DNA from 3 places in the Rahnella sp. PD12R genome. Region 3 is predicted to be linked to each of the others. Evidence: predicted binding sites of a transcription regulator. Region 3 holds the regulator's gene; each other region holds the start of a gene.

Region 1 (10,997 bases), 260 kb from region 3:
CCTGCTCATGAGAACAGTGGCGATCGCCTTCATGAAGCCGGATATAGGTATTTTCAAGAGGATTATTTTTCAGATAAACAGGTTTTTGATGTCTTGCGGCAGTAGGAACGTGAATGACTAAAATCAGCTTTTCGTTGAGGTAGGTTGTCTGAACGTCTTCATCTGTTAACAGATTTACGTTCACCAAATTTTGATTATTGAGGTTATTGAACAGCTCATTTTTTATTTTTTCAGGATTGTTAATACCAACGGGAATAAATTGCCCTTGCTTTTCCTTCACGCCCAGCACGACATAACCACCACGGGTATTTGCCATTGCACAATATGTTGGCCAAAAATCCTGGGGCAATTTTCCTTGCCCATCCTGTCCTTGCGCTTGTTTAAATTCCAGCTCCACAGACTCTGAGAGGGTTTGTAAGTCTATTAAGTCGGTTATTTTGAACATTATGCCTTCCTGAGATTACGTGTAAGGGCGCAAGGACATAAAGTTTATTATCACGCGGCAGAAAAAAATATACGCATTCTCGTGATAAGGCATGAAGTTTTTAAAACACTCAACTCCACCTTTCCTGTGCCCGCCTGAATTGTCTGCCGGAGGAGAATCCGGCGGCGAGGGCGGCTTTCTCGATGCCTGATCCTTGCTGGATGCGTTGTTGTGCGACGGCGATGCGCAGTTGTTCGTGGTAGTCGCGTACGCTGATGCCCAGATGCTGGCGGAACAGGCGCGTCAGGTGGCGGCCGCTGATGTGGGCTCTGGCGGCGACGTCTTCCACCTGCCACGGACATTCCGGTTCGGCGGCCATCAGGTTTTGCGCACGATGGACGGCAGGATGCAGATGATTACGGTAGCGCAGCCACGGGGAGAGTTGCGGGTCATCGCCGCCGCGGCGGAAATACACCACCATTTCACGGGCGACGTCCAGTGCGGCCTGCGGACCGAGATGTGTGGCGATCAGGTGCAGTGCCAGATCGATACCGGCGCTGATCCCCGCGCTGGTCAGCACGGAACGGTCCTCGACAAATATCCGGTTATCTTTCACCTGTGCGGCAGGCACCTGCTGGCGCAGACGCGCGATCACGTCGTGATGCGTGGTGCACTGATAGCCGTCGAGCAGCCCGGCTTTTCCCGCCAGAAGGCTGCCGGAACAGATACAAACCAGCGTCAGCAAACCGTTTTCGATGGCGTTTTTTTGCTGACGCAGCCAGTCACAGGCTATTCGGGCGATGGGTGAGGAAAAATTTTCTTCCGAACGGTCAACGCCGGGCATGATCAGAATGCTGCCTTCCGGCAACGTTTCCGGCAGTGGCTGCAAATGGCTGACCGTAAGCCCTGTGGACATCGTGATTTCCGGCAGCGGGCCGATGTAGTGCAGCGCAAACTGCCCGGCGATACGCAGTGCTTCCGCCGGACCGGTCAGGTCTAAGGCCATCACACCCGGCAGCGTCATAAAGTAGACATTTCGTTGCATATCGCCTCACAGATTCATCATCACTGCGCCTATCTTCACACAGCGCGATCGAGTTCCGCCAGTGCGCCGTTGACGTCGGTAATCGTGGCAAAACGGTCGGCCAGCACCAGTTCGGTGCGCAATTTGATTTCCGCCGCACTCAGCGTCACGCCGCTGGCGTGTGTCATCGGAAACGTCAGCGTCGCTTCGGTAACAAACGTCACTGTGTAACCCAGATCGGACGCTACGCGCGCCGTGGTTTCACAGCATTGTTCGGTACGCATTCCGGCGATAATCAGATGTGTGATGCCGCGTTCGCGCAGCCACGCGTCGAGGCCGGATTCGGTCAGGGAATTGTGGACATGTTTATGGACAACGTGCTGCGGCTGATGGGTGAGAAAAGCCATCGGCGTGACCAGCCCGGACTCAAGCGAAAACACACCGTCAGGATTGACGTGGAACACGTCGATGACGGGAACGTTACGGGTCTGACAGCCGTCGATCAGGCGGGTTAATGCCTGGCTGAAAGCCGGTAAATCATCCTGCTGCCAGAAGTCTTTTTGCTCGAAAGAACGTTGCACATCGATATTTAACAGGGCGCTGTGGGTCATTTTCGGACTCCGTCTGGTGAATGTGAAACCAGTCTGCGCCTGAAAACCTGTCGGGAGAATGCCAAAAACGGACATGATGCTGATGGTGGCGGACGACCTGCATCGCCCGCTGATAATAATCAGATTTTCTGGTCAGCCCGCCAGTGGTGATAATCGATGTGATAGGCCTGAAAATTGGTGGTTTGGGCGTCACCGGTCAGGCGATACGCCAGCTGGAAAGCGAAATCAAATGCCAGCCCTAAGCCTTTTCCGCTGAGCAGATTACCGTCCTCGACGAAAGACTGATTCACATAAACGCCGTCTTTGACGTCTTTGTATAAATCGCCGGAACAGACATAACGCCGCCCTTTCAGCAGGCCGTTACCGCCCAGAACGCGGGCGGCCGCCGAGCACAGCGGGCAAATTAGCTTTCCGGCTTCGTCATGACGGCGGACAAATTCTACGACGTCTTTGCTGGCCGCCAGCGCCACCGAGCCTTCCGGGCCGCCGGGCATCACCACCGCGTCATACAAACGATCGCCCTGTGCGCTCAGCAATTCATTGGCCTGCATCTGAATGCCGTGGTAAGTGCGCAGCGTCAGGCTTTTCTGGCAGGCCAGCGTCGTCACCTGAATCTCCAGCCGCTCCAGAATATCGAGCACGATCACCGCTTCGCCTTCTTCGAATCCGTCCGCCAGCAGCAGGGCGACCTGCTTTTTCGCGTTGTCCTTCACCATAATTCAAATGTCCTCTGAGGATGAAAATCAGATGGCATCATAAAATGAAACGATGTTTTGATATTGTGAATCCGTCAGCAGACTAGAAAACCAGCTGAACTTTCGACGCTCTGGATTTATCCAGCGCAAACTCCAGCGCTTCCACCAGATCCTGTTGCGGGAATTCGGCGGAAAGCAGCGGCATCGGATCAACGGTTTTATTCGCCAGCCATTCCACCGCCGTATTGAATTCTTCGGTGAAACGGAAGCTGCCGACCCAGTTAATTTCTTTAGCAATCAGCATCATCAGCGGGAATTCATTCACCACCGGCCCCATACCGACCTGCACCAGCGTGCCGCGCGCACGGGTGACTTCCAGACAGCGGCGGATAGAAGAGGGATGGCCGGAGGCATCGAAAGACACATCGAAAAAGCCCTTTTCGGCCTGATATGCGGAGAAATCGCCCTGCGCGGCGTCAAGTGCCTGGCTGGCACCGACGGCCAGCGCCAGCGTACGGCAGCGTTCGCTCGGGTCGGTGACCACAATTTCCGCAGCACCTTTGGCTTTAGCGGCCAGCACGATTAAGCAGCCAATCGGGCCGACGCCGGAAACAAACACCGTTTTACCGCGAATATCCCCGGCCTGATTGACCGCGTGAATAGCCACCGCCAGCGGTTCAGCGAAAACCATCAGCCGGTCGCTGACCTGATTGTCGTAAGGAATGCACTGGTCGCTGTCGACGATTTTATACTGCGTGAACGCGCCGTTGATGTGCGGGAAATACATCGCGCTGCCGAAGAATTTCATGGTGGTGCACTGGTTTTCATCACCGGAAAGGCAATATTTGCAGGCTTTGCATGGCTTGCTGGGGTTCAGCGCGACTTTCTGGCCCGGCTGCAAACGCGGGTTATCTGATTTTTCCACCACGCCGACCACTTCGTGCCCGAGAACCATCGCTTCGCGGACTTTGAAATCGCCGACCTGACCGTGCTCGTAGTAATGCAGATCAGAGCCGCAGATGCCACCGCGGGTAATCTTCACCAGCGTGCCCTGGCCGGTGTAGTCGAGGGTCTGGCCGATCACCGAGACGTCTTTTTTCCCGGTCACTACGCAGGATTGAGTGGCAATTGTCATGGAATTCTCGCTCTTTAAAGGGGGCGTTTTTGGCCTGATGGCTCCCAGTAAAGAGCGTTTGGACGGCGGAAAATGTGACCGCCGTCACTTTGTTTCGTGTTACGAAAACCTGTTACCCATAACTTGAACGGACTCAACCTTTCGCGGGCGGTTGCGCCTTGTTACGCGCAGGAATGCTGAGGATCAGGTGCGTAATCACGCCGCCAATTAAGCCCCAGAACGCCGAGCCGACGCCGAGCAGCGTCACGCCGGATGCGGTGATCAGAAACGTGATAATCGCTGCGTCACGCTGATGTTCATTTTCCAGCGCCCGGTATAAGCTCCCGGCGATGGTGCCGAGCAGCGCCAATCCGGCGATGGTATGAATAAGCGCGGGAGGCAGCGCGGTAAACACCAGGCCGATCGAACCGCCAAACACACCGGCAATCAGATAGAAAATCCCGGCGGCGACGGCGGCCATGTAGCGCTTTTTCGGATCCGGGTGAATATCTTCGCCCATGCAGATGGCGGCGGTAATGGCGGCGATACAGACGGTAAAACCGCCGAACGGGGCTAAAACTAACGCGGTCAGCGCCGTCCATGAAATCAGCGGTGAAACCGGCAGGTGGTAGCCGTGGGCTTTCAGCGTAGCGATACCTGGCGCATTTTGTGACGCCATGGTCACCACGAAAAACGGAATGCCGATGCCGATAATGGAAGACCACGTAAAGTGCGGCATCACAAATGCCGGCGCGGCAAACGTCATGGTCTGGCCGTGCAGCGAAATATCGCCCTGTAATCCGGCCACCACCAGCCCGGCGGCGAGGGCGAGAACCACGGCGTAGCGCGGCAGGACGCGTTTCGCCAGCAGATAAACCAGACACATCGTGCCTGCCAGCGTGAAATTACTGTGCAGCGAGGTAAAAGCATCCAGCCCGAATCGCAGCAAAATCCCGCCGAGCATGGCAGCCGAAAGCGCCTGCGGAATATATTGCATCAGCCTGGCGAATAATCCGGTCACGCCGCACAGCAGGATCAGCCCGGTCGCAAACACAAAAACGCCAATCGCTTCGTTGATTGTTGTGTCGTGCAGGCTGGTGACCAGCAGCGCAGCGCCCGGCGTCGACCACGCCGTCACCACCGGCGTGCGGTAATACAGCGACAAACCGATGCTCGTCACGCCCATTCCCAGCCCGAGCATACTCAGCCAGCCCCCAATCTGCGAAACGCTGGCACCGGCGGCTTCGGCAGCCTGAAAGATGATCGCCGCTGAGCTGGTATAACCGACCAGAACGGCAACAAATCCGGCGATAACCGCTGAAAACGTCAAATCATGAAAGCTTAATCGCAAGGGCATTGTTAAAAATCCTTCTGGTTACCGGGCGCGGGCGTTATGCTGTTGTGCGTTATAGCGCACATCGTGGCGCTCAAGATATCACTGTGCGTTATAACGCACAATTGCGATCGTCAAAAATCCGATCGTCAGAGGAGTCAGGATGCAGGAACTCACCCGCCACATCGGCAGCCAGCTCAAAGCCGTGCGCAGCGAACGGGGCTGGAGCCTCAGCCAGACGGCAGAAAAAACCGGCGTCAGCAAGGCAATGCTCGGCCAGATTGAACGCGGCGAATCCAGCCCGACCGTAGCGACGCTGTGGAAAATCGCCAGCGGGCTGAACGTCTCTTTCTCCGAATTTCTCGAAACGCCCCCCGCGCAGTCTGCGGCGCTGCACCGCCATGGTTTGCTGACCACGTTTAACAGCGACACCTCGGGAATGCGCGTCGTGCCGCTGTTTCCGTTCGATACCACGCTGCGAATGGACATGTTTGTTATCGATCTCGAGCCCGGCGGATGCAGTGAATCTTCGCCGCACGAAGCGGGTGTGATCGAACATGTGATTGTGATTGAGGGCGAACTGACGCTGACGGTGGACGGCGTCACGCGCATGCTCAGCGCCGGAGAAGCGCTGCGGTTTGCGGCGGATTGTGCGCACGCATACCGCAATAACAGCGATCATTCCGTGCGTTTCCACGACCTGATACATTATCCGCAGTCCCGCCCGTAACGATTTCATTTACCGAGGAGAATGACCGATGAGCCAGCCGCAAGATGTTGTGATCCGTCCGTTAACGCCTGCCGACCGCGAAGGTTGGGAAAATTTATGGCGCGGTTATCTGGATTTTTACCAGTCGGAGCTGGATCCGGCGCAGTTTGATTTCACGTTCCGGCGGTTGTCGGATCCTGACTATGACGGCATGTTTGGCTATGTGGCGGAATATCAGGGGAGGCTGGTCGGGCTGGTGAATTGCCTGAATCACGATCACGGCTGGCACATGAATCAGGTGGTGTATTTGCAGGATTTATACGTCGATGAGTCCGCGCGCAAACTGGGTATCGGGCAGAAACTGATTGAAGTGGTCTACGCACACGCCGACAAAAACGAAAAAGCCAACGTGTACTGGATGACGCAGACCACCAATTACACCGCGCGCCAGCTCTATGACCGCGTGGGTAAACCGACTAACTTTATGAAATACATCCGCTAAAGCGGTTTGCGCATATTCATTTTTGTCGTGACATAACCCAGGCTGGCATAAAGTGCCTGCGCGCCGGGATTGCTGGCGAAAACGTTCAGTTCAATCGCCACGCTGCCCAGCTCGCGCAGGCGTTCTTCCATCAGCCGGAACGCCGCGATGGCATGTCCCTGACGACGAAATTGCGGATAAACCGTCAGCTCATACACGAAAGCGCTGCGTACGCCGTAGCGTTCAATATTGGCAAACCACAGATATCCCACGGTTTCGCCGGTTTCTTCCTGCCTGATTTCATACAAATAGTGATCCGGAGTTTCCACGCCCTGCGGCAGCGCGTTTTGTGTGGAGCTGCGTGCGCGTTCCAGCGCCGTATCCGGCAGCCACAGCCCGGCGGTCACATTCTCTTCGGCGTAATCTTTCGCCAGCAGTTCTGCAAATTCTTCATAAAATGCAGCGCTCATCGGTACTAAAACAGTCATCATTTCCCTCTGATTTATCGGGCAGCTTCTGCCTTTTTATACGGCGTTACATAACATTCGCTGATGGTGGTGGAATGGCTTTCAACCTGAGTGATGATGTAGCCTTTTTCGGTCAGCGCCACCGAGCTGTACGGCGTTTCATTGTGCTTGTCGGAAATAACATCTTCGAAAGACTGAATGATTTTGGCTTTCTCACCGGCGCGCGCCGGGTCATCCATTCCCTCGACCTGAATCATGGCCTGTTTGAACTGGTTAGAGAATGACGTCTTCCCCATCTTGCTTTCAATCACGGCTTTGATGTTCACCGTGACTTCGTTACCCAGCAAAAACAGCGTATTACTCTGGTAAATCAGCGCATTTTTACGCTTCGACACCACAAAACCATTCTCGATGACCTTCATTTTGCTGTTGTTGGCGTAGGTCACATCATCGAGGCAAATGGTTTTATCCCCGACCTTAAACTGGCTGAAACGTGCTCTGATTTCTTTCGGGGTAGATGCCGCCTGCGAGCACAACGGAACAAGCAACAAAAGCGGTAAGAGCCATGACTTCATAGGAGTTTCCCAAACAAGGTGCTGAGCCAGCCGACATAACAGCAGTATAAGGAGACACCGGCAGGATGCGAACGTTTATCTTTGCGGGACAGTTTTTTACCGTTTTGGCTAAAGACCCGCCCCTGTGATGCCGATAATTCAGGCGATAAGGGAATTCCTGCTTATCTTCAGGGGGCACAAATCAGGGACAGATAATCCGCGTTTTTTCATCGTGAATTTCACAGTACGTTGACTGTTCCGGGGTAATTATGAGTCAGATGCAGGCGCTTTCACCGGCAGCCGGAGTTGGGGTTGCACCACAGAAAAATGTTCCTAAAAAAACCATGCGTACCCGTACGCTGATGCTGATTGTCGGGCTTCTTACGATAAGTCTTGGTTACATTATTACGGTCGGATTGCTGAGCTGGCAGTCCGCCGAACAGCAGCGCGACATCGCCCGCCGTTATCTCCAGCAGACCGCCAATACCGACGGCTATCTTGCCCGCCAGAAACTCGACACGGCCCTGCATGCCGCGCGCGACCTGGTGCAGAGCATGATCAGCCTGCGTGAAGCCGGGCACACCGACCGCAAACTCGCCGATACGCTGTTACAAAATGCGCTCAAAAGCCATCCGGATTTTTTATCGATGTCACTGGCCTGGGAGCCGGACGCGTTTGACGGCAAAGACGGCGATTTCGCCGCAAAAGAGGGGCAGGATCCCGACGGGCGTTATGTCCGCTACGTTGACCGCGATACCAGCGGAAATATCGTGCTGCACAATCTCACCGACTACGAAACGCCGGGCAGCGGTGATTACTATTTGCTGCCGCGAAAGCTGCAAAAAGAAGTCATTCTGGAGCCATACAGTTACCCGTATAACGGCGTGGATACGTTGCTGACGTCCATTGCCGTGCCGATCATCGTGGACGGAAAATTTCTGGGTTCGGTAACGGCGGATTTCTCGCTGCAAACCTTGCAGACGCTGGTCAACGGCATCAAACCGTATCAGGGAACCGGCTACGCAATGTTGTTCTCACAGACCGGCCATTTCATCTCTTCGCCTAAAAAAGAGCAGGTAACGCACCAGCTTGAAAACGATGCGCCGTTGCTGAAAAGCATTCAGACCGGGCAGATGACCAGCCGCGAACAGCCGGATCCGACGCTGGGCGAAAACGCGTTTGCCGAGTTTGTGCCGATTCAGATCGGCAATACCGGCACGCCGTGGATGCTGGGCATTGTCGCGCCGGTAAAAGCGGTGATGAAAGAAAGTACGCGTCAGCTTTATTACGCGCTGGTGCTGATGGTGCTGAGCATCGTGGTGGTGTTTGCCGTGCTGAGCGTGATTTTTACCCGCAAAGTTTTGCGCCCGGTGGGCGGCGAACCTGCGGATGCGGCGAAAATCGCGCTGACGGTGGCCGACGGTGACTTAACGCACCCGATCGTCACGCAGAAAAACGACCACAGCAGCATCTTCTTTGCGCTGCAAACCATGCAGGCGCAACTGCGGCATGTGGTGAACGACATCATTTCGACCAGCCACGCGGTCGGCAGCGGTGCGTCGCAGATTGCGGCAGGAAATATCGATCTGGCTTCGCGAACCGAGCAGCAGGCGGCCGCGCTGGAAGAAACCGCCGCCAGCATGGAACAACTGACGGCGACGGTAAAACAGAACGCCGATAACGCGCATGTGGCGACAGAACTGACGGCAAACGCCACGGAAATTGCCGGAAAGGGCGATCGCATTATGTCCAACGTTGTCGGCGTCATGAGCGCGATTGACGACAGTTCGCGGCGAATTGGCGACATCACAACGGTCATCAACGGTATCGCTTTCCAGACCAATATTCTGGCGCTGAATGCGGCGGTAGAAGCCGCCCGCGCGGGGGAACAGGGGCGCGGATTTGCCGTGGTGGCGTCTGAAGTGCGTAGTCTGGCGCAACGCAGCGCCGACGCCGTAAAAGAGATTTCTGCCCTGATTGAGGAATCGACGTCCCGCGTTGATCACGGCGTCGGGCTGGTGAAAAGCGCCGGGGAAACGATGAAAGAGATCATGAAAGCGGTCACCGACGTGCGCGATATCATGAGCGAAATTGTCGCAGCTTCCGACGAGCAATCGCGCGGGATCAGCCAGGTGACGCAGGCCGTACACGAAATGGACGGTGTGACGCAGCAAAACTCCGCGCTGGTTCAGCAGGCGTCTGCCGCGTCAGCGTCTCTGGAAGAACAGGCCCGCCGCCTCAACGAAATTGTGCAGGTGTTCCGGCTGAGATAGGTTTTCTAACCGCCTTCATCCGCCCGGGTGAAGGCTTTTTTAACGACATCCACCTGTTAGTACGCTATGTTTTTTATCCTTTCGTTTGATTCTTCAGGAGTTCGCCATGAGCCAGCCTTCGCTGATTTTGTATTCCGACGCCGATTATTTCAGCCCTTACGTGATGTCCGCTTTTGTGGCGCTGACCGAAAAAGGCATTCCTTTTGAGCTGGAAACGGTCGATCTGGCGCAGGCGGATAACCTGAAAGAATCTTATTCGGCGATTTCGCTCACCCGCCGCGTACCGACGTTAATCAACGGCACCTTTGTGTTGTCCGAATCCTCCGCGATTGATGAATACGTCGAAGAGCTTTTCCCCGCGCCGACGTTTCCGGCCATTTATCCGGCCGATCCGGAAAATCGCGCCAAAGCCCGTGAAGTTCAGGCGTGGTTGCGCAGCGATCTGGTGCCAATTCGTGAAGAACGTCCGACGGAAATCGTGTTTGCCGGTGAGAAACGTCCGGCGCTTTCCGCCCGCGCAGAGCAGGCTGCCGAAAAATTGTATGCGGCGGCAGAACGTTTGCTGGGAGACAAAGAGCATTTGTTTGGCGAATGGAGTATTGCGGATGTGGATCTGGCGCTGATGCTTAACCGCCTGTACCTGAACGGCGATGCGATGCCGGAAAAACTGGCGACTTACGTGAAAGCCCAATGGCAGCGTACATCGGTTTCAGAGTGGTTAGCGTTATCTGCGAAATAAATACGGCGCGCAGCAGGCGGAAAATCCCTGCTGCGCGAAAAAGTCAGAGCAGTTTCTTCGTCAGAAAATAGCGGGTATGCGTGGACGGCGCGTTTTCCGGTGCGCGCGAATCGGCGATGTAATCTTCCAGCGTCATCTGCGTCGCATACCCCATGCGTTCATAGAAAGGCCGCGCCTGAAAACTAAACGTATCGACCAGCGAATACCGGCAGCCGCGCGCCTGCGCCTCTTCTTCGGCCTCGCGGATCAGCTGCGTCCCCACATCTTTCCCGCGTAACGACTCATCGACCCACAGCATCTGGATATACATCCAATTACCGATGGTTTCAGCCACAATTCCTGCCTGTTTGTGACCATTTTCATCTTCAACAAAAATCCCTAACTCGCGAAATTTCGGCTGCGGAATGAAGTTTCTGTTGAAACTGCGCAGAGCGGCTTTGATTTCATCGAGATCGTCTGCGGTCGGTGCATGGCTGAGTCGGGTCTTCATGACATTCTTCCTTTTTCCTGGGGAAAAATGAGAATAGTCAATCACTCAGGAAGTTTCCAATCGTCAGAAAAACAAAAAGCCTG
Region 2 (10,997 bases), on a different contig from region 3:
CCCCAGCCCGGCGTACAACCGGTCAGATCAGCTTTGCCGTCGCCGTTGGTATCAAACAGCTTGGCAAGTTTCGGATCTTTAAGTTGCTCGATGTTGGTGATGTGATACTGCTCGGCGGTTTTCTTATCGATAAGCCAGCCCTGCGCTGCGCCGGTCACATACGTCCCTTCACGATAGAAAACTTTATCGCCACCGGCGGCTTTGTACATTTCATCATGGAGCGGTGACCAGTTCACGGCGGTAAACGTGGCGTCACCGGCGGCAATGGTGGTGTAGCCGACGTTGTAATCCACTTCACGGGTCGGCTGAACATCGTAGCCCAGTTTTTCCAGCGCCTTATTCACCAGTTCCGTCTGGAAAGTTTCTTCGCTGATGGTGCTTTGAATCGGTGTCACGCTGACGCCTTTACCCGGAAGATCGGCGGCGAACGTTGTGGCTGTGGCAAATGTGGTGAGGGCGGCAACCGCCCAGAATCCTGTCTTTTTCATAAATTCCTCTGAGATTTTCATCGGTTATTTCGTGGCGGCTGCGGCGGCCGCTTCTTTGATCCAGCCATCAAACGTGGCCTGGTGTGCTTTGATCCAGCCGTCAACGTGTTGCTGAATATCGTCAGAAGAGGATTCCCCTTCGTGCATCTTCAGGTTTTGCGCGTTCACGTCCGCCAGCGGCAGTTTCATGATGGCGAACAGTTTCGCGGCGGCCGGGTTTTTCTCAGCCCAGGCTTTATTCGCCACGATGTGTTCGTTGTTGACCGGGAAACCGTAGTTTTTGCCGTTCGGCAGCGTGGTATCCATGTCTTTCAGCGAGCCAGGATTGGCCGAGAACGGCACGGTCAGCCAGACCACGTCTTTGCCCGGTTTCATCTCGTTGCTCACCCAGTAAGGCGTCCAGGTGAAATACAGCACTGGTTTGCCGGATTTATAGCGGGTCAGCGTATCGGCAATAATCGCCGAATAGTTGCCTTCGTTCTGTGTGACGGTGTCGCTCAGGCCGTAGGCTTTAATTTGCGTATTGATGACGGAGCCGCATACCCAGCCCGGATTACAGCCGGCCATATCGGCTTTGCCGTCACCGTCGGCGTCAAACAGCCCGGCGATTTTCGGGTCTTTCAGCTGCGACAAATCGTGGATGTGATATTTATCGGCGGTTTTTTTGTCGATCAGATAACCCTGCGCTGCGCCGCTGATATAGGTGCCCTGACGGTAAAATTTCTGATCGCCACCGGCGGCGTTGTACATATCTTTTTGCAGCGGTTCCCAGTTCACCGCCATGTACGTCGAATCGCCGCTTGCGATGGCGGTGTACGCGACGTTGTAATCCACTTCACCGGTTTGCTGAACGTCATACCCCAGTTTTTGCAGGGCGCGGTTAACCAGTTCCGTCTGGAAAGTCTCTTCTGCGATGGTGCTTTGCAGAGGTTTCACGACCACGCCTTTGCCCGGTAAATCAGCGGCGAAAGCGGCGGGTGTGGCGATCGATAATGCGAGGACGAGTGTTTTTAGTTGTGTTGTGCGCATGGTGAACCCTTATTCTTGCTGGTGAATACGTAAGAGTGGACTGCGTAGTTTTAGCTTTTGAGAGTTCCCGGCAGCGAACCGCCGGGAAAAGTGCAGTGTGTGAATCAGGCTTTTTTGACGAAAGGCTTCATCACCAGACCAACCGGTCCGCGGGTGAACCAGCGGTGGCCGCCTTTGCTGCGGCTGTCGCGGCCCATAGACTGCGTCAGGCGGTCGAGGATGATGGCGAGAATAACGATACCCGCACCACCGACCGACGCGAGGCCCATATCCAGACGGCCAATCCCGCGCAGAACCATCTGACCCAGACCACCGACGGCGATCATCGAGGCGATAACCACCATCGACAGCGCCAGCATCAGCGTCTGATTAATACCGGCCATGATGGTCGGCATCGCCAGCGGAAGCTGAACTTTAAACAGCATCTGGCTCGGGCTGGATCCGAAGGATTTCGCGGCTTCGATCAGATCTTCCGGTACCTGGTTGATCCCCAGAATCGTCAGACGTACGACCGGTGGGAGGGCGAAGATAATGGTGACCACAACCCCCGGCACGTTACCGATACCAAACAGCATCACGATCGGCACCAGATACACGAACGCCGGAGTGGTCTGCATGGCATCGAGCAGAGGCCGGATAATTTTTGCCGCCCGCTGACTGCGCGCCAGCCATATCCCCATCGGCAAACCGATCAGAATACAGAAGAACAGCGAGGTCAGAACCAGCGCCAGCGTCACCATGGCTTGTGACCACGCGCCGATTGCGCCGATCAGAACCAGAGAAACCAGCGTGGCGGCACCCATGCCTAAACCCGCCATCTGCCAGGCGAGCAGGGCGAAAATCAGAATCGCAATGGGAGCTGGTAGTGATTCCAGCCCGCTTTGAAAACCGCTCAGCACGAAATCGACCGGCACGCGGATCCCCTGGAATACCGGACGGAAGTTGCCAACCAGCCAGTCGATCCCGTTGGTTACCCAGTGGTCGAGCGGGATCAGCGTGCTGTGAAACGGATCCAGAATATTGAAATGCTGATGCTGTTCCGGTGCGACGCTCAGCCAGTCGTTGGCCTGTGCGGCGGCGTGGTGCGTGGTGTCCGGTGCGCTGGTTGCGGCATCGCTGCTGCCGCCCCACGGATCGCCACCGGCATCGGCAGGTGCGGAACTGGCTGCGGCGTCAGGCTGCGGCGCAACGCCACCGCTGGCGTTATCGGCACTCCACGGATCAACGGATGCATCCAGTGGCTGAGCCTGAGCCGCCTGCGCGTGCTGAAGAACTGTATTGTTTATGGTTGAGTTGCTCATTCGTTACCCCCTTCTTTATCCAGAGCCTGAAGCAGCATGGCTTTGGAAATAATGCCGATATAGTTATTGTCCTCATTGATCACCGGTACGGCGCAAGGCGCGGCGGCAACATGAGAAATCAGTTCGCTGAGCGGCATATCTGCCTGCACCGGTGCCGGAGATTCCAGCAGGGCGCTTTCCAGCGGCTGATTGGCTTTCAGCGCGGTTTTCAGGGATTCAATCGACACGACGCCGATGAATTTCTGACCGCGTTCCAGCACATAACCATATTCGCGGTCTTCATCTTCGAGCAGCTTGAGCGCAGCACGCGGACCAAAACCGGGGGTTTTACGAATGAGCGCACCACGACGGCGGGCAATGTCTTTGGCGCTGAAGACCTGACTGATATCGACACCACGGAAGAAGGTGCGGACATAGTCATTGGCCGGATTATTGAGAATATCTTCCGGCGTACCGACCTGAACCACTTCGCCGCCCTGCATAATCGCAATGCGGTCGCCGATGCGCATGGCTTCGTCGAGGTCATGGGAAATAAACACGATGGTGCGCTGATGCTGCGCTTGCAGCTTCACCAGCTCATCCTGCATTTCGGTGCGGATTAACGGATCGAGCGCCGAGAAGGCTTCATCCATCAGCAGAATATCAGGGTTATTGGCCATCGCGCGGGCTAAGCCGACGCGCTGGCGCATCCCCCCGGACAATTCATCCGGATAAGAATTGGCATAGTTTTCCAGCCCGACCTGACGCAGCGCATCCAGCGCTTTGACATTTCGCTCTTCCACCGGCACACCGGCCAGCTCCATACCAAAGGCCGTATTATTCAACACGGTCAGGTGTGGCATCAGTGCAAACGACTGAAATACCATACTGATTTTACTGCGACGCACCTGGCGTAATTTTGATTCTGAGATTTTGGCGATGTCTTCGCCGTCAATCAGCACTTCGCCGCGGGTGGGCTCTATCAGACGATTGAGAAGGCGTACCATGGTGGATTTACCGGAACCGGATAACCCCATGATGACGAAGATCTCGCCTTCTTCAATGGCCAGACTGGCATCTTTAACGCCAAGTGACAGACCGGTTTTCTCAAAAATTTCTTCTTTACCCTTGCCTGCGTCAATCATCTTGAAAGCGCGATCCGGGTTCTCGCCAAACACCTTATAAAGATTTTTTACTTCGATTTTAATTGCCATGCAATATGCATTCCTTGGATATAAATAGCCGTATCGGCTTGATGTCTAATTTTTCTGTTGAAACGTATAGTTTTTTGCCTGTTACAAAATAGTGAACGCTTTATACCCTAACACACCAAAATTCTGAGACAAGTCTCAATGTTTCTCATGAATATTCATGGTTGTGTTTCTGGTGGCGTATTTTTATGTATTATGCGCGTCTAATTTACGTCAGCTCGGGTTGACATTTAATGACAATTTCAAGGGCGCTGTGATTATTGTTGGCTACCTAATTATCTGATGCGTGTATTTTGCTAAATATATAATCAAATAATTGATTTTAAATGGATTAATGACTTCTTGTTTTGTGGGGTTTTTGGTGGTTTAAATAGTGTGATTCAGGTGGATTTAATGCAAATTTCATGGCGGGATTAGCAATGTGTAAATAGTGATTTCAGCTTGCACTGAAAGCCCCGTATTTACCGGTTGTCTGAAAGGTGAATATTTGTGGAAATAATCGCACTGTGCGGGTTGAAATGTGGGAATTTGGCCAGCGGAACCGCTGGCCGTGAAGGCGAAATTCAGAGGGGCAGAACGCCATAATTCGGGTTCAGGAGGAGGATTTTTCCTCAGTCACTATTTTCCGGTACAGACGCCTTGGATGGCCGATATTTCCGTACTGCATCTCGACGCCGATAAAGCCCATTTCCACACAATATTCCAGATACCGGCGGCCGGTGGTTTTGCTGATCCCAACCTCTTCAACCACCTGTTCCACCGACCAGCTGACATCGGGTTTTGCGGTGAAAACCCGCTGAACCAGTTCGAGCGTATTCGGCTCAATCCCTTTCGCAGAAGGGGCTGGCGGCGTGTCGCTGGCGGGGAGGTTAAACAGTTTGTCCAGCGCCCGCTGATCGACCACTTTCACATTGCGCAGGGTTTGCACCAGTTGCATGAATCGCTCGAGCGAGCTGCGCAGGCGGTGAAACGACACCGGCTTAATAATGTAGTCAAACGCGCCGCTGCGCATGGCGTGGCTGCACGTTTGCATATCGCTGGCTGCGGTAATGAAAATCACCGAACAGTCGAAGCTTTTAAGCAGCGGGCTGTCGATCAGATCCACGCCCTGGCCGTCTGGCAGGTAATTATCCAGCAGCACCAGCCTCGGCTGATGCAGCCGCAATAACGAACGGGCCTGTTCCAGCGTGGCGGCAATCCCGACCACGCGCAGGTTAAAGTTTTGCTCGATAAAATCACGGTGCAGACCGGCAAGGTGCGGCTCGTCTTCCACAATCACGACATCGAGTGCGCTGCTGTTATTCATGTTGCTGTCCTGTTGACCTCTCTGACGGATACGGGATAAACACTGAAAATATCGTACCCTGAGGCGCATTGTCTGAGATTTCGATGCTGCCGCCCGCCTGACGGACGTAACCGGCCACCAGATAAAGCCCGATGCCGTGTTCGGCGCCGGTCATCTCATCGCCGCCGGAAGGCTTTGAGGTGACGCCCTGCTCAAACAGATTCGGCTTCAGGGCGTCATCGACGCCGCCACCGCGATCGGCCACCTCAATCAGCAGCTCGCGGTTCCTGTCTGAAATATACAATTCTACCGGCGAAATCGGTGCGCCGGCTTTCAGCGTGGCGTCCACGGCGTTATCAAGCAGATTGCCGATCACCGACATTAGCTCGGTTTCGCCGATGACCGGCGGAATACGGATTAACTGGCAGGCCGGGTCAAACACCAGCTCCACGCCTTTCTCGCGTGCACTGACGAATTTTCCCAGCAGCAGCCCGCAAAGGGCAGGCGACGTGAAGCGTGCCGACACGAAATCCAGCACCGCCTGCGCACCTTCCGACTGAGCCTGAATGTAATGCATCGCGTCATCATAACGCTGCATTTGCAGTAAACCCGCCAGCGTCGCCGTCCAGTTCAGCTGTTCATGGCGCATGATGCGCAGACTATCGGCGTAGCGTTTCACCTGGCTCAGCTGGCTGCTCAGCGTATTAATGTCATTTTTATCGCGGAAGCTGAATACCCATCCGCTCTCTTTGCCCGGCTCCAGCTCAATCGGCACGCGGTTCATGATCACCTGACGCTGGTTGAGCACGGTTATCTGATCATGGCGGCTGTTATTGTCCTGAATGCCGCTTTGCGTAAAGAACGCGGGCGGCGTGTGGAGCACTTCTTCCAGCGGTTTGCCGATCAGCTCGTTTTCCGGCTGACGGATATCGAGTAACTCCCGGGCGGCGCGGTTAATGGAAATCAGCTGCTTCTCAGCATTAATCGCAAATACGCCTTCGTACATGGCTTCCAGCAACGCTTTTTGCTGGCGAACCAGCAGCGCAATATCCTTGGGTTCGAGCCAGAACATCTGTTTTTTGACGTTGCGGGTAAACATCCACGAGAAAATAAACAGCAGTAATAATAGAAGAAGACCGTATAAACCGGCCTGCGCCAGACGGTGACCATTAATATTGTCGATATAAGACGTGAGATAGCCGACCGACACAATGCCGATGACCTGGTTATTTTCGTCGAGTATCGGCGCTTTGCTGCGTAATGAAACGCCGATGCCGCCCTGACGCACCGATATAATGGTTTTCCCGGCCAGCACCTCCGCGTTATCGCCGCCAATCATCGGCAAATCTATTCTGTCCGGGGATTCCGAGTGATAAAGATGCCGCTCGCGGACGTCGCCAATCACGATATAACTGGCATCACTCTTATCGCGTAACGGCTGGATAAGACGGGCAATTCCCTGCACATCGCGACGGGCGACTTTCTCCGCCAGACCCGGCATCAGCGCGATTTCGCTGGCCTGAACTCTGGCGCGCTGCCCCAGATCGTGATGCAGCTGGCGGTCGATGATATGAAATAAAATAGCGCCCAGCAGCGCCAGCAACAGGCAGGAAAATACCACCAGAGATAAAAAGAGCTTTACCTGAAAAGGTAATCTTAATTTCATACATCCCGCCAAAAGCCAGCCCTCAGACACACATCGAATAAGCCTATCACGGCGAAAACGCCGCCGTAATCTGGCATAAGCGAAGTTGTGAACGAAGAAGATAAATAGAATGTAATTCACGCAATGATTGCAGGGTTAATTGCCGGTTTTACTACTTATCTGATAATCCTTATAAATTTGGACGCATTAACTCCATAAACACCATAACAACCTTTATCCCTGCGGTTTTAATTTGAACAACCTCACATCCGCCTGACCGGCCATTTTCATATGCTCAGACCATCAATAAGAAAAGTATTACCAAGAAAGAGGCAATGTCATGAGCACAACCGACGATTCCTACATCGCTGTCAAAGAAACAAAAACTTCCGGTATGTCTGCCCGGCAAAAATGGTGGCACATTCTGGATAACTACAAGATAGGGATTATCCCGCTGCCGTTTTTCCTGCTGGCGGGCGTGCTGATCCTGCTCGATTGCCTGAATGGCAAACTGCCCAGCGATATCGTGGTGATGGTCGCGACGCTGGCGTTCTTCGGGTTTGCCTGCGGTGAATTCGGAAAACGTCTGCCGGTGGTCGGCAAACTTGGCGCAGCGGCGATTTGCGCCACCTTTATTCCATCCGCGATGGTGCATTATGGCCTGCTGCCGGACGTCGTGGTCGATTCCACGGTTAAATTCTACAAATCCACCAACATCCTCTATCTCTACATCTGCTGCATTATTGTCGGCAGCATTATGAGTATGAACCGTCAGGTGCTGATCCAGGGTTTTATGCGGATCTTCGTGCCGATGCTGTGCGGTGAAATCGTCGGGATGATCGCCGGAATGGCGATGGGTACCGCGCTAGGCTTACCGCCGATGCAAACCTTCTTCTTCCTGATCCTGCCGATCATGGCCGGTGGCGTCGGCGAAGGCGCGATCCCGCTGTCGATGGGCTACGCGACCATTCTGCATATGGAGCAAGGCGTGGCGCTCGGGCGGATCCTGCCGATAGTTATGCTGGGTGGTCTGACGGCTATTGTATTGGCGGGCGTACTGAATCAGCTCGGAAAACGTTATCCGCATCTGACCGGCGAAGGTTCGCTGATGCCAGCCAAAGAAGGCAATATTGGCAGCGGAACCGATGAGTTTCAGGGTAATCCCGGCGTGAACGCTTTGGCTTGCGGCGCGCTGCTGGCGATCCTGCTGTATATGGTCGGGATGCTCGGGCAAAAATGGATTGGCCTGCCTGCGCCGGTCGGGATGTTGTTTGCCGCGGTGCTGGTGAAACTGGCAAATGGCATTTCGCCGACCATCCAGCACGGTTCGATGACGGTGTATAAATTCTTCCGCACGGCCGTCACCTATCCGGTGCTGTTTGCCGTTGGTGTTGCGATTACGCCGTGGCAGGAGCTGATCAACGCGTTTACCGTACAAAACCTGCTGGTGATCGTCACCACCGTGCTGGCGCTGGTCGGCACGGGTTTTTACGTCGGAAAAAAAATCGGTATGCATCCGATTGATGTCGCGATTGTTTCCTGTTGCCAGAGCGGGCAGGGCGGCACCGGCGACGTGGCCATTCTGACCTCCGGCAACCGCATGACGCTGATGCCTTTCGCCCAAATAGCCACCCGCATCGGCGGTGCGATCAACGTTTCCGTCGGGCTTTTCGTGCTGGCGAAGTTCTTCTCCTGAGTGCCTTCTGCCCCCTTTTCCCTAAAGGGGGCTAACAGGCAAAAATTAGAAAGTCTTTTTTTGGACTCGTTTTCTGGTGGTTATTTTTTGCTCGTCGGTTATTATTTGCGCACTCAACGACGAGTCACCCGCCCCGTACGCTGGTCTACAGGTAAGGATGAAATCTATTTCTGAAAAAAGAACGTTCGCATGTTTCGTATTAAAACCCCGGTTTATTTTTTATTACTGATAATCTCTTCTTTCTTTAGCATTAATTCCTTTGCCTTCGAATTGCCAAAGGAATTCACGTCTCTCGGGAAAAAGAATTATTCCCATAAAGAAATTTTTAAATTACATAACGAAGCGCCTTTATCCGGTGATAATGGCAATCCTGATGAAATTAAAACGGCATTATTATCTCAGTATTCTCACTGGAAAGGCACTCAGTATCATCTGGGCGGCACGACACACAAAGGCGTGGACTGCTCAGCGCTGATGCAGCATCTGTTCAATGATTCCCTGCATCATCCGTTGCCACGCACGACGTTTGAGCAAATTAAAAATGGCAAAAAGGTGAATAAAGACAACCTTCAGCCCGGCGATTTAGTCTTTTTTAAAACGACAGAGGCCGATCGTCACGTCGGCGTATATATTGGCGATAATCAGTTTATTCATGCCTCTAAAATTGAAGGTGTCACAATATCGTCACTGGATAATCAGTATTGGGTCAATCATTATGAAACAGCGCGACGTCTGGAATTAATGAGTTAACACTTATTTATTAAAAAGGCGGATTAATACTCTCCGCCCTTTAATGACTGATTATTTATCCGCTTATTTATCTGATGATGCCTGCCACAAATTTAACTGACCGTCTGAGACATGCTGATCAATCGCCGCCAGCTCTTCGGCGGTGAATCGCAGGTTTTCCAGCGCCCTGACGTTTTCTTCCAGCTGTTCAGGACGGCTGGCGCCAATCAGCACGGACGTCACGCGATCGTCTTTCAGCAACCAGCTTAGCGCCATCTGCGCCATGCTCTGGCCGCGCTTGTGCGCCATTTCATTGAGTAAACGCAGGCTGTTGAGGTTTTCCTCCGTCAGCATTTTTTCATTCAGCCCGCGCACTTTATTGCCTTCCACCTGCATGCGCGAACCGTCCGGGATCCCGTTCAGATACTTACCGGTCAGCAGCCCCTGAGCCAGCGGCGTGAACGCGATGCAGCCCGCGCCGTTTTGTTTCAGCGTATCCAGCAGGCCGCTTTTATCCACCCAGCGGTTCAGCAGATTGTAAGACGGCTGGTGGATCAGCAGCGGCACTTTCAGCTCGCGCAGCAGTTCCGCCATTTTCTGCGTACGTTCCGGCGAATAAGACGAAATCCCGACATACAGCGCCTTACCGCTTTGCACGGCGTAAGCCAGCGCGGCGGCGGTTTCTTCCATTGGCGTTTCTTCATCCACGCGGTGGGAATAGAAGATATCGACGTAATCCAGCCCCATGCGTTGCAGGCTTTGATCCAGACTTGCCAGCAGATATTTGCGCGAGCCGCCGGAGCCGTAAGGGCCGGGCCACATGTCGTAACCGGCTTTGGTGGAGATAATCAGCTCATCGCGGTAAGACGAAAAATCCTGACGCAGCAACTTGCCAAAATTCTCTTCGGCGGAACCCGGAGGTGGCCCGTAGTTATTCGCCAGATCGAAATGCGTGATGCCTAAATCAAAGGCTTTTTGCAGCAGGGCGCGCTGGGATCCCAGCGGGCTGACATGGCCGAAGCTGTGCCATAAACCGAGAGAAAGTGCAGGGAGTTTTAAACCACTCTGACCGCAGCGGCGGAATTGCATGGTTTCATAGCGTGAAGGTGAGGCAGCGTAAAGCATGATGTTTCCTTCTTTGTTTCCTCGTCATATTTCAAGTTGCAGATGCGTTGGCTGCGCTCACTCACCCGGTCACATAGTTCACTATGCTCCCGGGATGAGCAAACTTGCCGCCTTCCTGCCACTCGAACTATTTAGAGGAAGTAGGGTTATTTTTGAAACACTGTTTCTATTGTAACCCCTGAAGAAATTACAGCAACATCAGAAATCCCAGTCCTCATCTTCGGTGTTGACCGCTTTGCCGATCACGTAGGAAGAACCGGATCCTGAGAAGAAGTCGTGGTTTTCGTCGGCGTTTGGCGATAATGCCGAGAGGATCGCCGGATTGACGTCTGCCATGCTGGCCGGGAACAGCGCCTCGTAGCCGAGATTCATCAGGGCTTTGTTGGCGTTGTAGTGCAGAAATTTCTTCACATCTTCGCTCCAGCCTACGCCGTCGTACAATTCTTCGGTGTAGCGGATCTCGTTGTCGTATAAATCCTGAATCAGATCAAACGCCTGCTCTTTGATCT
Region 3 (10,997 bases):
TGCAGGAAGGAGAATTCGCATGTTAGAACAGCTGAAACAGGCCGTACTGGAGGCCAATCTGGCGCTGCCTGCGCATCATCTGGTGACGTTTACCTGGGGCAACGTCAGCGCGGTTGACCGCGAAAATGGGCGGGTGGTGATCAAACCGTCGGGCGTGGAATATACCGACATGTGCGCCAGTGACATGGTGGTCGTCGATCTGCATACCGGCGAGCGCATCGAAGGCGACAAAAATCCATCGTCGGATACTGCCACGCATCTGGCGCTTTACCGGCAGTTTCCGGAAATCGGCGGCATTGTGCACACGCATTCCCGCCACGCGACAATCTGGTCGCAGGCCGGGCTGGATTTACCGGCGTGGGGCACCACGCACGCGGATTATTTCTACGGCAATATTCCCTGCACGCGCCGGATGACTGAAGCAGAAATCAACGGAGCGTACGAACTGGAAACCGGCAACGTCATTATCGAAACCTTCCTGGAGCGGGGTCTGGACGCCATGCAGGTTCCGGCGGTTCTGGTGCATTCTCACGGGCCATTCGCCTGGGGAAAAAATGCCGCCGACGCCGTGCATAACGCTGTCGTGCTGGAGGAATGTGCCTACATGGGCATATTCTCCCGCCAGCTGACGCCCGCACTTGCCGATATGCAACAGACGCTGATGGACAAACATTACCTGCGCAAACACGGGAAAAATGCCTATTACGGACAGCTGAAATAACCGGTCGTCGCCTGTCACTTCTCGAATAAATATGGTAACAATAGGCTTAATTATGCGCAGCGATGCCGCCAGGTCTTCGAACACAGAAAAGACCGCGACACGCCTGCCTGCCTCACCTTTATGGAGAACAGCGCATTATGTCAGCCAAACATCCTGTTATTGCCGTTACCGGTTCGAGCGGTGCAGGCACCACTACCACCAGTCTGGCATTTCGGAAAATATTCCAACAGCTTGGCCTGCGTGCCGCCGAGCTGGAAGGCGACAGTTTCCACCATTTCACCCGCCCGGAAATGGACGCGGCCATCCGCAAAGCCCGCGATCTCGGGCGTCATATCAGCTACTTCGGGCCGGAAGCCAACGACTTCGGTTTGCTGGAAAAAAGCTTTATAGAATACGGCAAAACCGGCACAGGCCGTTCGCGCAAATATCTGCATACTTATGACGAAGCCGTTCCCTACAATCAGGTACCGGGGACGTTTACACCGTGGCAGGCCTTACCGGAACCGACGGACATTCTCTTCTACGAAGGCCTGCACGGCGGCGTGGTATCCGACAAAACGGACGTCGCGGCGCATGTCGATTTGCTGGTCGGCGTGGTGCCCATCGTTAACCTCGAATGGATCCAGAAACTGGTGCGCGACACCGGCGAGCGCGGGCATTCCCGTGAGGCGGTGATGGATTCCGTGGTGCGCTCGATGGATGACTACATCAACTACATCACGCCGCAGTTTTCCCGCACACACATTAACTTCCAGCGCGTGCCGACCATCGACACCTCCAACCCGTTTGCCGCGAAAGCCATTCCTTCGCTGGATGAAAGCTTCGTGGTGATTCATTTTCAGGGGCTGGACGACATTGATTTCCCGTATCTGCTGGCAATGTTGCAGGGCTCGTTTATCTCGCACATCAAAACGCTGGTGGTGCCGGGCGGCAAAATGGGGCTGGCAATGGAGTTGATTATGGCGCCGCTGGTGCAGCGCCTGATGGAAGGGAAGAAAATCGAGTAAGTGAAATCAGGCGTCGTTCATCAGCAACTGCTGAATGAATCCGACGTGTAATTTCACGCCAATCTGCAATGCCTCTTCGTCCAGCCGGAAGCGCGGGTTATGCACGCCATAAGTCGCGCCAATTTTCTCGTTACCGCTGCCGATAAACAGGAAACAGCCCGGCACTTTTTGCTGATAAGAAGAGAAATCTTCGCCACCAAACAGCGGCTGGGTCACTTCCCGCAGCGCATTCCCGCCGAGCGTATTAGCAATCACCTGACGCGCAATCGCACAGGCGTCGGGGTGGTTATCGCCATTCACATAACCCCGCGTCCAGCGCAGTTCATACTGCGCACCGTGCGCCGCCGTGATCCCCGAAATTATCTGTTCCATCAGCTGCGGAACCTGCTCGCGCACGCTGCTGTGATGGGTCCGCAATGTTCCGGCGAGTTTCACGCGTTCCGGAATGACGTTATAACTCTCCCCGCTCTGGAAGGTGGCGATGGTCAGCACCGGCACCTGAAGCGGATCGATGCGGCGCGCCACGACGTTTTGCAGCGCCGTCACCACTTCCGCGCCAATCACCACCGGATCAATGCACAAATGCGGCATCGAACCGTGCCCGCCTTTGCCGGTAATCGTGATGTCGAAGTTATCGGTGGACGCGCAGAACACGCCCTCTTTCAGGCCAACCTCACCCGTCGGAGAATTCGGCATAACGTGCAGACCGAAGATTTTCTCCACGCCGTCGAGTACGCCTAAATCCACCAGTTCCTGTGCGCCGCCCGGCGGTAATTCTTCCGCGTGCTGGAAGATAAACCGCACCGAGCCGTGCAGCGCGGACTGACACTGCGTCAGCACTTTCGCCGCACCCAGTAACATCGCGGTGTGCGCGTCATGGCCGCAGGCGTGCATGACGCCCGGCACCGTCGAACTGAACGGCTCGTCGTTTTCTTCCTGAATCGGCAAGGCGTCGATATCCGCCCGCAGCGCATACGTCGGCCCCGGATAAGCGCCTTTGAGATCGGCAACCACGCTGTTAGGTGTCAGCCGCGTCAGAGTCAGGCCGCCGAAACTTTCCAGCTGTTCCGCGATATAATCCGCCGTTTTATGCTCCTGAAATGACAGCTCAGGATGCGCATGAATATGTCTGCGCCAGCGCACAACGTCCGCTTTGACTTCCGCCAGCATCGCTTCAAAATTAAATGTCATCAGACTTCTCCTCAGTTATGCCACGTCGCGCAACGCTGCGCGCGGTTTCAGGGTCAGCGGCAAAATGGCCAGCCCGGCAACCACCATCGCCAGCGCCAGAAAAACAAATGTCGAAAAATACCCGTGCGTCACGGTGATCAGATAGCCCATCGCAATCGGCGCCACGAATCCGCCGAGCGTTCCGCCGGTATTGATAACCCCCATTGCGGCACCCATCACTTCCGGCGGCAGGCGTTTCATCGGCAGCGTAAACACCGTGACAAACGCCGCCATCAGGAAGATGTAGCCGAGGAACAGGAACAGCCCGGCGGTCACCGCCGACGCGGAGGTGTAAACCAGCCAGATGCACAGCGCGCTGAGCAGTGCGCTGCAAAAAATCACTTTCGGCTCTTTGCCCTGCATATAACGGCCGACCAGCCAACCGGTCGCGAGAGAGGAAATCCAGATCCCCATTCCGCCGGTGGCGACCACCAGCCCGGAAACGTCCAGCGACATTCCGCGCTGTTGCACCAGATATTTAGGCAGCCACGCCATCAGGCCGTAGGACGGAATGTTGATGCAGAAAATGGATACGAACAGCAGCACGACAATCGGGTTTTTCAGCAGTTCACGGTAGCCGGTCGCCACGCCGGTGCGGGCTTCTGCTTTCGGGGGATTCGGCACAAAAATGATAATCGCGACGGCAATCGCAAACGCCAGCAGGCCGAGAATGGAGAAAGAGCCGCGCCAGCCGAGCGTATCGAGTGCGTACACCGCAATCAGCGGCCCGGCGGTCATCGCCAGACCGGCGGATGACAGCAATACGGACTGCGCGAAAGTGCGCTGCCCGACATCAAAATTCGAGACCACCGCTTTGGCGCAGGAACACGGATAACCGGAATGCCCGACGCCGGAAAGAAAGCGAAACGTCACCAGTAAACCGAGGCCGAATCCCAGCAAACCGAAGCAGAGCGCGAACCCGCCGAGCAAAAACAGCGAGATACCGAGTACTTTCTTGTAGCCGAATCGGTCATTCAGCCAGCCAGCAGGAATTTGAAACAGCGAATAGGCCAGGAAGAAAATGCCTGTGATGTAACCCAGCTGCTCCGGTTGCAGGTTAAATTCCCGCTCAATCGGCAACAGCGCGAACCCCATCACCGTTTTGTCGATATACACCACCGCATAACCGACGAACAGCAGGAAGATCATCAGGGAACGACTTTTCATAGCGGATATCCCTTTTTGTTATCACCGCGTCAGAAGTTCTCACTGTCGGGCGAATAGTAAAATGCGACATGCATCACGTAATCAACTGAATAACAACACATTATTTATTCCAAATCTGAAGCTATCAGCTTTACAGGTTTGCCATAAGATGCAATTTTTGGGTAGGTGATGCTTTTTACTGATAGGGCTTTCAAGCGAGGCGACATGCGTTATTTACCGAAATTGCAGCAACTCAAGGTTTTCCAGCAGGTTATCCGCAGCGGCAGCATTCGCGGCGCGGCGCGGGCGATGAATCAGTCGCAGCCCGCCGTCAGCAGAACCTTGCGGGAACTGGAACAAACGCTTGAAACTCAGCTTATCGTGCGCGGCAATCAGGGCATGGCGCTGACGGAAACCGGCCGCGCCTTTGCGCAGCGCATGCAGTTTATTCTCGAAGAACTTGAACGCGCGGCGGATGAGATCCGGCAGATCAATCAGTATTCGCAGGGTTCGGTGGCTATCGGGTTTTCATCACTGCTGGCGCTGACGGTGTTTCCGGCTCTCAATGAAGCATTCAAAACGCAGTTTCCCCAGTCCAAACTGCTGATTAAGGAAGGCCAGCTTTCGACGCTGTTACCGGCGCTGCGTGAAGGGAAACTCGATTTTGCCGTCGGGACCGCCGGGCCGGGTTTTCCGCTGGAAGATTTGGTGCGTGAACCGCTGTTTAGCGCGCCGTTTGGCGTGATTGCGCGGCAAGGGCATCCGCTGGCAGGTGCCACCACGCTCGAAGAATTACAGGGCGCGCGCTGGGTGTTGCCGGAAACGGATATGGGTTACTACCAGCAGATTCAGCTTTCGATGAACGGCTTTAATGCGCCAGCCGGTGAAACGCCGGTAAGAACGGATTCGGTGGTGTGCGGGCTGAATATGGTGTTGCAGTCGGATTATCTGACGATTGTGGCGAAGGCGATGCGCGCGCCGTTCGGCTTGCAGGAAAGACTTTGCCTGCTCAATATCGATACGCTGCCGGAAGCGGAATATTGCGTACTCTATTCGCAGAAATCGCCGCTGACATTTGCTGCGCGGCGATTTCTGGATTTACTGCGAAGTCAGTGCCAGTCGTATCGCTGGTCGTGACTTATTCGGCGTTCACGACTTCAAAACTGTGGGTGATCGTCGCGGCTTTGCCCAGCATCAGGGATACAGAGCAATATTTTTCCGCAGACAGGCTGACCGCGCGTTCCACAATTTTATCCGTCAGGTCTTTGCCGGTGACGATGAAATGCAGGTTGATGTGCGTGAACAGACGCGGTGCTTCTTCGCGGCGCTGAGACGTCAGTTTCACTTCGCAGTCACGCACGTCGTTACGGCCTTTTTGCAAAATAGACACCACATCAATCGCGCTGCAACCGCCCGCCGACATCAGCAACATTTCCATCGGGCTCGGGGCTTTGTCGCCCGCATTACCGTCCATTGTGATCTGATGGCCCGACGCTGACTCACCTAAAAACGTCAGCCCTTCTACCCATTTTACGCGTGCGTGCATGTGCTCTTCTCCCGGTGGATAAATTCGTCAAATTTTCCCCTCAGACTACCCTTTCACCCAAAAACTGGCAACGTAACCCGATCGCCATCATGCTGAAGCGAGACAACAGAAGACAGCATTGCAAACCTGTGTTACAAACAAAGCCGAAACATACTTTCCAGTAAATTGCGGTGACGGTTTTTGCGGTTTAAGAACAGAACCCACGGTGTTAACAGCAATAATCAGGCTGTTTCACTCCGACATCCGCTTGCAGCATTTCTGGGGAGTTATATGCTGAAAGGGCGCTTTTTAAAGTAAGTGCCGTACAGGGAACTCTGAGCCCTGTGATTTTGGGCAGCGATAACAACAGAGGATAATAGCAAATGGTTCTCGGCAAGCCACAAACAGACCCGACTCTCGAATGGTTCCTGTCTCACTGTCATATACATAAGTATCCTTCTAAAAGTACGCTGATTCACCAAGGTGAAAAAGCCGAAACGCTGTACTACATCGTGAAAGGGTCGGTTGCCGTCCTGATTAAAGATGAAGAAGGCAAAGAAATGATACTGTCATACCTTAACCAAGGTGACTTCATCGGCGAGCTGGGACTCTTCGAAGAAGGGCAGGAACGCAGTGCCTGGGTTCGTGCTAAAACTGCCTGCGAAGTGGCTGAAATTTCTTATAAAAAATTCCGCCAGCTGATTCAGGTAAACCCGGATATTCTGATGCGTCTTTCCGCGCAGATGGCAAACCGTCTGCAAGTGACGTCAGAGAAAGTCGGCAACCTTGCCTTCCTCGACGTAACAGGCCGTATCGCGCAAACTTTGCTTAATCTGGCTAAACAGCCTGATGCAATGACCCATCCGGACGGGATGCAAATCAAGATCACCCGTCAGGAAATCGGCCAAATCGTCGGTTGTTCACGTGAAACAGTCGGACGTATTCTCAAAATGCTGGAAGATCAGAGCCTGATCTCCGCACACGGTAAAACGATTGTCGTTTACGGCACACGTTAATCCCTCAGGAATTGGCGCGACAGCTTACTGTCGCGCCTTTTTTATGGGCTAAGCTTTACCCATGACGCTATGGCGAAGACTGTTCTATCATCCCGAAGTTAACTACGCGCTGCGCCAGACGCTGGTGTTGTGCCTGCCTGTCGGTATTTGCTGGCTGTTTGGCAATCTGCAAATGGGCCTGCTGTTTTCCCTGTGCCCGGCCTGCTGCAACGTCGCCGGCCTTGATACCCCGCACAAACGCTTTTTCAAACGCCTGATTATCGGCGGTTCGCTGTTTGCCGTCAGCAGTATCCTTTTACAGGTGATGCTCGAAAACTGGCACATTCCTCTGCCGCTCATCATGTTAACGCTGGCTTTGCTGCTCGGCGTCACCGGTGAAATCAGTCCGCTGCATGCGCGCCTGTTGCCCGGCGCGCTGGTGGCCACCATCTTTACGCTGAGTATGGTCGGCGTGAGGCCAATGTGGCAGGCACCCGCGCTTTTTGCCGCCGGCACCGCCTGGTACGGGCTGTTTAACTGGGCGTGGTTCCGTATTTCCGAAGAACAACCGATGCGCGAAACGCTCAGCCAGCTGTATTTGCAACTGGCCGATTATTTCGAAGCCAAGTACAGCCTGCTGACGCAACATACCGATCCGGAAACTGCACTTCCGCCGCTGCTCAAACGCCAGCAGCAGGTTATCGACCTGATTGCGTTGTTGTATCAGCAACTGCACATGCTGCCGCAGCATGGACATCATCATCACCACAAACGGTTGTTCCAGCGTTTTCAGGTGGCGCTCGATTTGCAGGAGCACATTACGGTCAGCCTGCATCAGCCGGAAGAAGTGCAAAAACTGGTGGAAGAAAGCCACGCCGAAGCGGTGATCCGCCGGAATGCGCAGGTGATTTCCGCCCGTCTGCGCGTGATTGCGGACGATATTCTCTACCATCGCCTTTCCGAACGCTTCACCATGGCGAATGAGCTGGCGGCGCTGGAAAAAATCGCGGCGCAGAACCCGCAGAATCCGGTCGGCCAGTTCTGTTATTACCATTTCAGCCGTATCGCGCGACTGCTGCGGACGCAACGCCCGCTGTACCGCCGCGATCTGATGAACTCCCAGCCGCGCCTGCCTTTCTGGCCTGCGGTGAAAAGCTACCTGTCCTTTAAATCCTCCGCCCTGCGCAATGCCGCGCGCCTCGGGCTGATTCTGGCGATCGGTAGCAGCCTCGGGCTTTTCTTCAATCTGCCCAAGCCGTACTGGATTTTGCTGACCATCATGCTGGTCAGCCAGAACGGTTATAACGCCACGCGTGTGCGTATCCAGCACCGTGCACTCGGCACGCTGGCCGGTCTGCTGATTGCCGCCGGATTACTGAGGCTGGAATTGCCGGAAGGCATCACGCTGATTTGCATGCTGGTCATCACGCTGGTGTCGTATACCGTGCTGCGCAAGAACTACGGTCTGGCGGTCATCGGTATGACGGTGACCGCAGTTTATACGTTGCAATTGCTGGCGATGAACGGCATCCATTTTCTGGTGCCGCGCCTGATTGATACGCTGATCGGTTGCGCGCTGGCCTTCGGCGGCAGCATCTGGCTGTGGCCGCAATGGCAAAGTGGCCTGATGCGCCAGAACGCCCATCAGGCGCTGGAAACCTATCAGGACGCCATCCGGCTGATTCTGCAAGAAAATCCCGACGCCTCTCAACTTGCGTACACCCGTATGCAGGTCAATCAGGCGCACAACAAGCTGTTCACCTCGCTGAGCCAGGCGATGCAGGAACCGGGTTTTAACTCGCATTATCTGGCGGATATGCGTTTGTGGGTCACGCACAGTCAGTTTGTCGTTGAGCACATCAACGCGATGACCATTCTCGCGCGCGAGCATTACATGCTGCCGGAAAAGCTGGCGACGGAGTATTTGCAGACCTGCGAAATCGCGCTGCAAAGCTGCCAGCAGCGGTTGCTTTACGACGGGCCTGGTAGTGAGAACACCTTGTTTAATGCGCCGGAGCTGCACCCGGATATGCCGCTGACCGAAATGGAGCGCCATCTGCGGAGGATGATTTCGCACCTGAGTGTGATGCATACCATTTCGTCACTGGCGTGGAAGCAGAGACCACACCACGGGATCTGGCTGACGCGGCGGGCGTAAAAGGGGAGATCCCCTTTTATATCCCCTGTTTGAGGGTTGGGTTTCACTTGCCGTGAGGGCTGGATCGAGAAGGTTTCGGTTTCTCACGTACGGTGATCACTTAACCCGCTGCGCCGAAACCGACAAAGAGGGAGGAAAGCGCCTCCCTCTTTGATCTCCCACGCTTTTTTTTCAATAAGCGCTTTCGCTGGATCGATGGACATATTCTGGAACATCCGCGTGTGGCGCAAATCCAGGCACTTCGTGCTGCCTTCACTCGGTCTTCGAGCCTCTGGTCTCGAAGCCGCTCCGTTCAGCTGGATTTTGAGTGCGCCAGATTGCCTTTGTAAAAGATTAAAACCGGCATGATTTTGAATTGGGGTCAGCCTCTGGCCGCTTTCAAAAATCACGCTGAAAGGAGAGGTGGAAAACCGCGTATCTTTTCGCGCGGTTTGTAATCCGACTGGAAGGAACCGCGCAGCGGCGGGATTTTGCGGCAATAGATGTGGCTCCTGAAACATAGCCAGCCAGCGGCAGCGCTTGTTTGAAAAAGCGGGGAGAGATCCAAGAGAGGGAAAGCACTTCCCTCTCTTGGTCGGTTTCGGCGCGAGCCGCTGAGCGATCACCGCACATGAAAAACCGAAATATTCTCGGTCATAACCCTCACGGTGAGTGAAAAACCGAAATATTCTCGATCTATATATTTTTTTAAATAAAGCCGGCTGCTAAAGCCTAAACCCCTGTAACTTTTGCCACAGCTTTCTCAAAGCGCCCCATCCCTTCTTCAATATCCGCGAAGTCGATAACCAGTGATGGTGCAAACCGCATCACATTCGGGCCCGCCACCAGCATCATCAACCCGAACTCAGCGGCGGCGGCATGAAACTCTCCGGCGCGGTTTTTGAAGGCGTCCGACAGCTCGGCGCCAATCAGCAACCCCTGGCCGCGGAATTCGCTGAAGACAGAATATTTCTGGTTGATGGCATCCAGCGCGCTGATGAATTTCTCGCGGCGTTCGTTAATACCGGCCAGCACTTCAGGTGTATTAATGATATCCAGCGCGGCTTCGGCGACGGCGCAGGCCAGCGGGTTGCCGCCGTAGGTGGTGCCGTGTTTGCCCGGTTCCATCACCGATGCAACGTCTTCCGTTGCCAGCATGGCGCTAACCGGGAAACCACCGCCCAGGGCTTTCGCCGTGGTCAGAATGTCCGGCGTCACGCCGTAATGCATATAGCTGAACAGCTTACCGCTACGGCCCATGCCGCTCTGCACTTCATCGAGCACCAGCAGCGCCTGATGTTTGTCGCAAAGCTCGCGCAGCCCTTGCAGGAATTCCTGAGTGGCGGGCATTACACCGCCTTCACCCTGAACCGGCTCCACGACAATGGCGCAGGTATGGTCGTCGATCACCGCTTTTACCGCGTCCAGATCGTTGAACGGCACATGCACGATGTCAGCCGGTTTCGGGCCAAAGCCGTCGGAATATTTTGGCTGGCCACCCACGGAAACGGTAAACAACGTGCGGCCATGGAAGGCGTTATGGAAAGCGATAATCTTGCTTTTGTACGGGCTGTGGCGATGCGAAGCGTAATAGCGCGCAAGTTTGAATGCGGCTTCGTTGGCTTCTGCGCCGGAGTTGGCAAAAAATACGCGGTCAGCAAAGGTCGCGTCGATCAGCTTCTGTGCCAGTCGCAGCGCCGGTTCGTTGGTGAACACGTTACTCACATGCCACAGGGTTTCGCCCTGATCGTGTAACGCTTTCACCAGCGCCGGATGGCAATGGCCCAGCGCAGTCACCGCGATCCCACCCGCGAAATCCACGTATTCGGTGCCCTGCTGATCCCACACGCGACTGCCTTTGCCTTTCACCGGAATAAATTTCGCGGGTGAATAAACCGGCAAAATCACTTTATCGAACGTACCCCGATCTACCGCTGCTTTTTCTGCCATAACCCTTCTCCCTTTCTGATTTTTACCAGTGAGTTGTTACGATGAACTGGAATTCACAGCCGCAATGAATGTGAAAATATAATCACAAAATATGCATAAAAAATCACACGCAGGCAAACGGAAATCGCCCCTGTCGCGTAAGTAATTTTTACCGTGCAATTAAGTGTTTAGATTTTAAGGAAATTATCCAGAAGCTGATGCCCCTGCTCACTGAGAATGCTTTCCGGATGGAACTGAACACCGTGCAGCGGCAGCGTTTTGTGCATGATGCCCATGATTTCGTCGC

What was found. The regulator CRP, encoded in region 3, controls carbon source genes, mostly activating them, when cyclic AMP is high. The targets are predictions, from matches to a motif close to ATGTGANNNNNNTCACAT.
Region 1: a site for CRP is predicted at 3,962-3,979, ahead of idnD (L-idonate 5-dehydrogenase). Genes of this name have one in related genera too.
Region 2: a site for CRP is predicted at 7,190-7,207, ahead of KWG64_RS21300 (2-hydroxycarboxylate transporter family protein). Genes of this name have one in related genera too.

What each region holds. Positions count from the first base shown of each region.
Region 1 covers NZ_JAHTMS010000005.1:110,507-121,503, forward strand. Annotated here, with positions in the region: gene KWG64_RS11620 (RNA-binding domain-containing protein) at 1-445, opposite strand, end outside; gene KWG64_RS11625 (GlxA family transcriptional regulator) at 555-1,469, opposite strand; partial or broken gene KWG64_RS11630 (isochorismatase family protein) at 1,517-2,059, opposite strand; gene KWG64_RS11635 (DJ-1/PfpI family protein) at 2,179-2,775, opposite strand; gene idnD (L-idonate 5-dehydrogenase) at 2,858-3,889, opposite strand; gene KWG64_RS11645 (benzoate/H(+) symporter BenE family transporter) at 4,023-5,225, opposite strand; gene KWG64_RS11650 (helix-turn-helix domain-containing protein) at 5,365-5,931, shown strand; gene KWG64_RS11655 (GNAT family N-acetyltransferase) at 5,960-6,412, shown strand; gene KWG64_RS11660 (GNAT family N-acetyltransferase) at 6,409-6,882, opposite strand; gene KWG64_RS11665 (hypothetical protein) at 6,894-7,433, opposite strand; gene KWG64_RS11670 (methyl-accepting chemotaxis protein) at 7,775-9,685, shown strand; gene yfcF (glutathione transferase) at 9,792-10,424, shown strand; gene KWG64_RS11680 (GNAT family N-acetyltransferase) at 10,468-10,914, opposite strand.
Region 2 covers NZ_JAHTMS010000013.1:15,791-26,787, forward strand. Annotated here, with positions in the region: gene proX (glycine betaine/L-proline ABC transporter substrate-binding protein ProX) at 1-488, opposite strand, end outside; gene proX (glycine betaine/L-proline ABC transporter substrate-binding protein ProX) at 513-1,517, opposite strand; gene proW (glycine betaine/L-proline ABC transporter permease ProW) at 1,622-2,818, opposite strand; gene proV (glycine betaine/L-proline ABC transporter ATP-binding protein ProV) at 2,815-4,011, opposite strand; gene KWG64_RS21290 (response regulator) at 4,601-5,314, opposite strand; gene KWG64_RS21295 (sensor histidine kinase) at 5,307-6,959, opposite strand; gene KWG64_RS21300 (2-hydroxycarboxylate transporter family protein) at 7,279-8,634, shown strand; gene KWG64_RS21305 (NlpC/P60 family protein) at 8,824-9,384, shown strand; gene mgrA (L-glyceraldehyde 3-phosphate reductase) at 9,448-10,488, opposite strand; gene nrdF (class 1b ribonucleoside-diphosphate reductase subunit beta) at 10,687-10,997, opposite strand, start outside.
Region 3 covers NZ_JAHTMS010000005.1:375,344-386,340, reverse strand. Annotated here, with positions in the region: gene KWG64_RS12835 (L-ribulose-5-phosphate 3-epimerase) at 1-26, shown strand, start outside; gene araD (L-ribulose-5-phosphate 4-epimerase) at 20-721, shown strand; gene KWG64_RS12825 (phosphoribulokinase) at 859-1,728, shown strand; gene KWG64_RS12820 (M20 family metallopeptidase) at 1,735-2,919, opposite strand; gene KWG64_RS12815 (MFS transporter) at 2,935-4,125, opposite strand; gene KWG64_RS12810 (LysR substrate-binding domain-containing protein) at 4,330-5,241, shown strand; gene KWG64_RS12805 (OsmC family protein) at 5,243-5,650, opposite strand; gene crp (cAMP-activated global transcriptional regulator CRP) at 6,013-6,645, shown strand; gene KWG64_RS12795 (YccS/YhfK family putative transporter) at 6,707-8,782, shown strand; gene KWG64_RS12790 (hypothetical protein) at 8,866-9,261, opposite strand; gene KWG64_RS12785 (aspartate aminotransferase family protein) at 9,494-10,711, opposite strand; gene KWG64_RS12780 (aminodeoxychorismate synthase component II) at 10,879-10,997, opposite strand, start outside.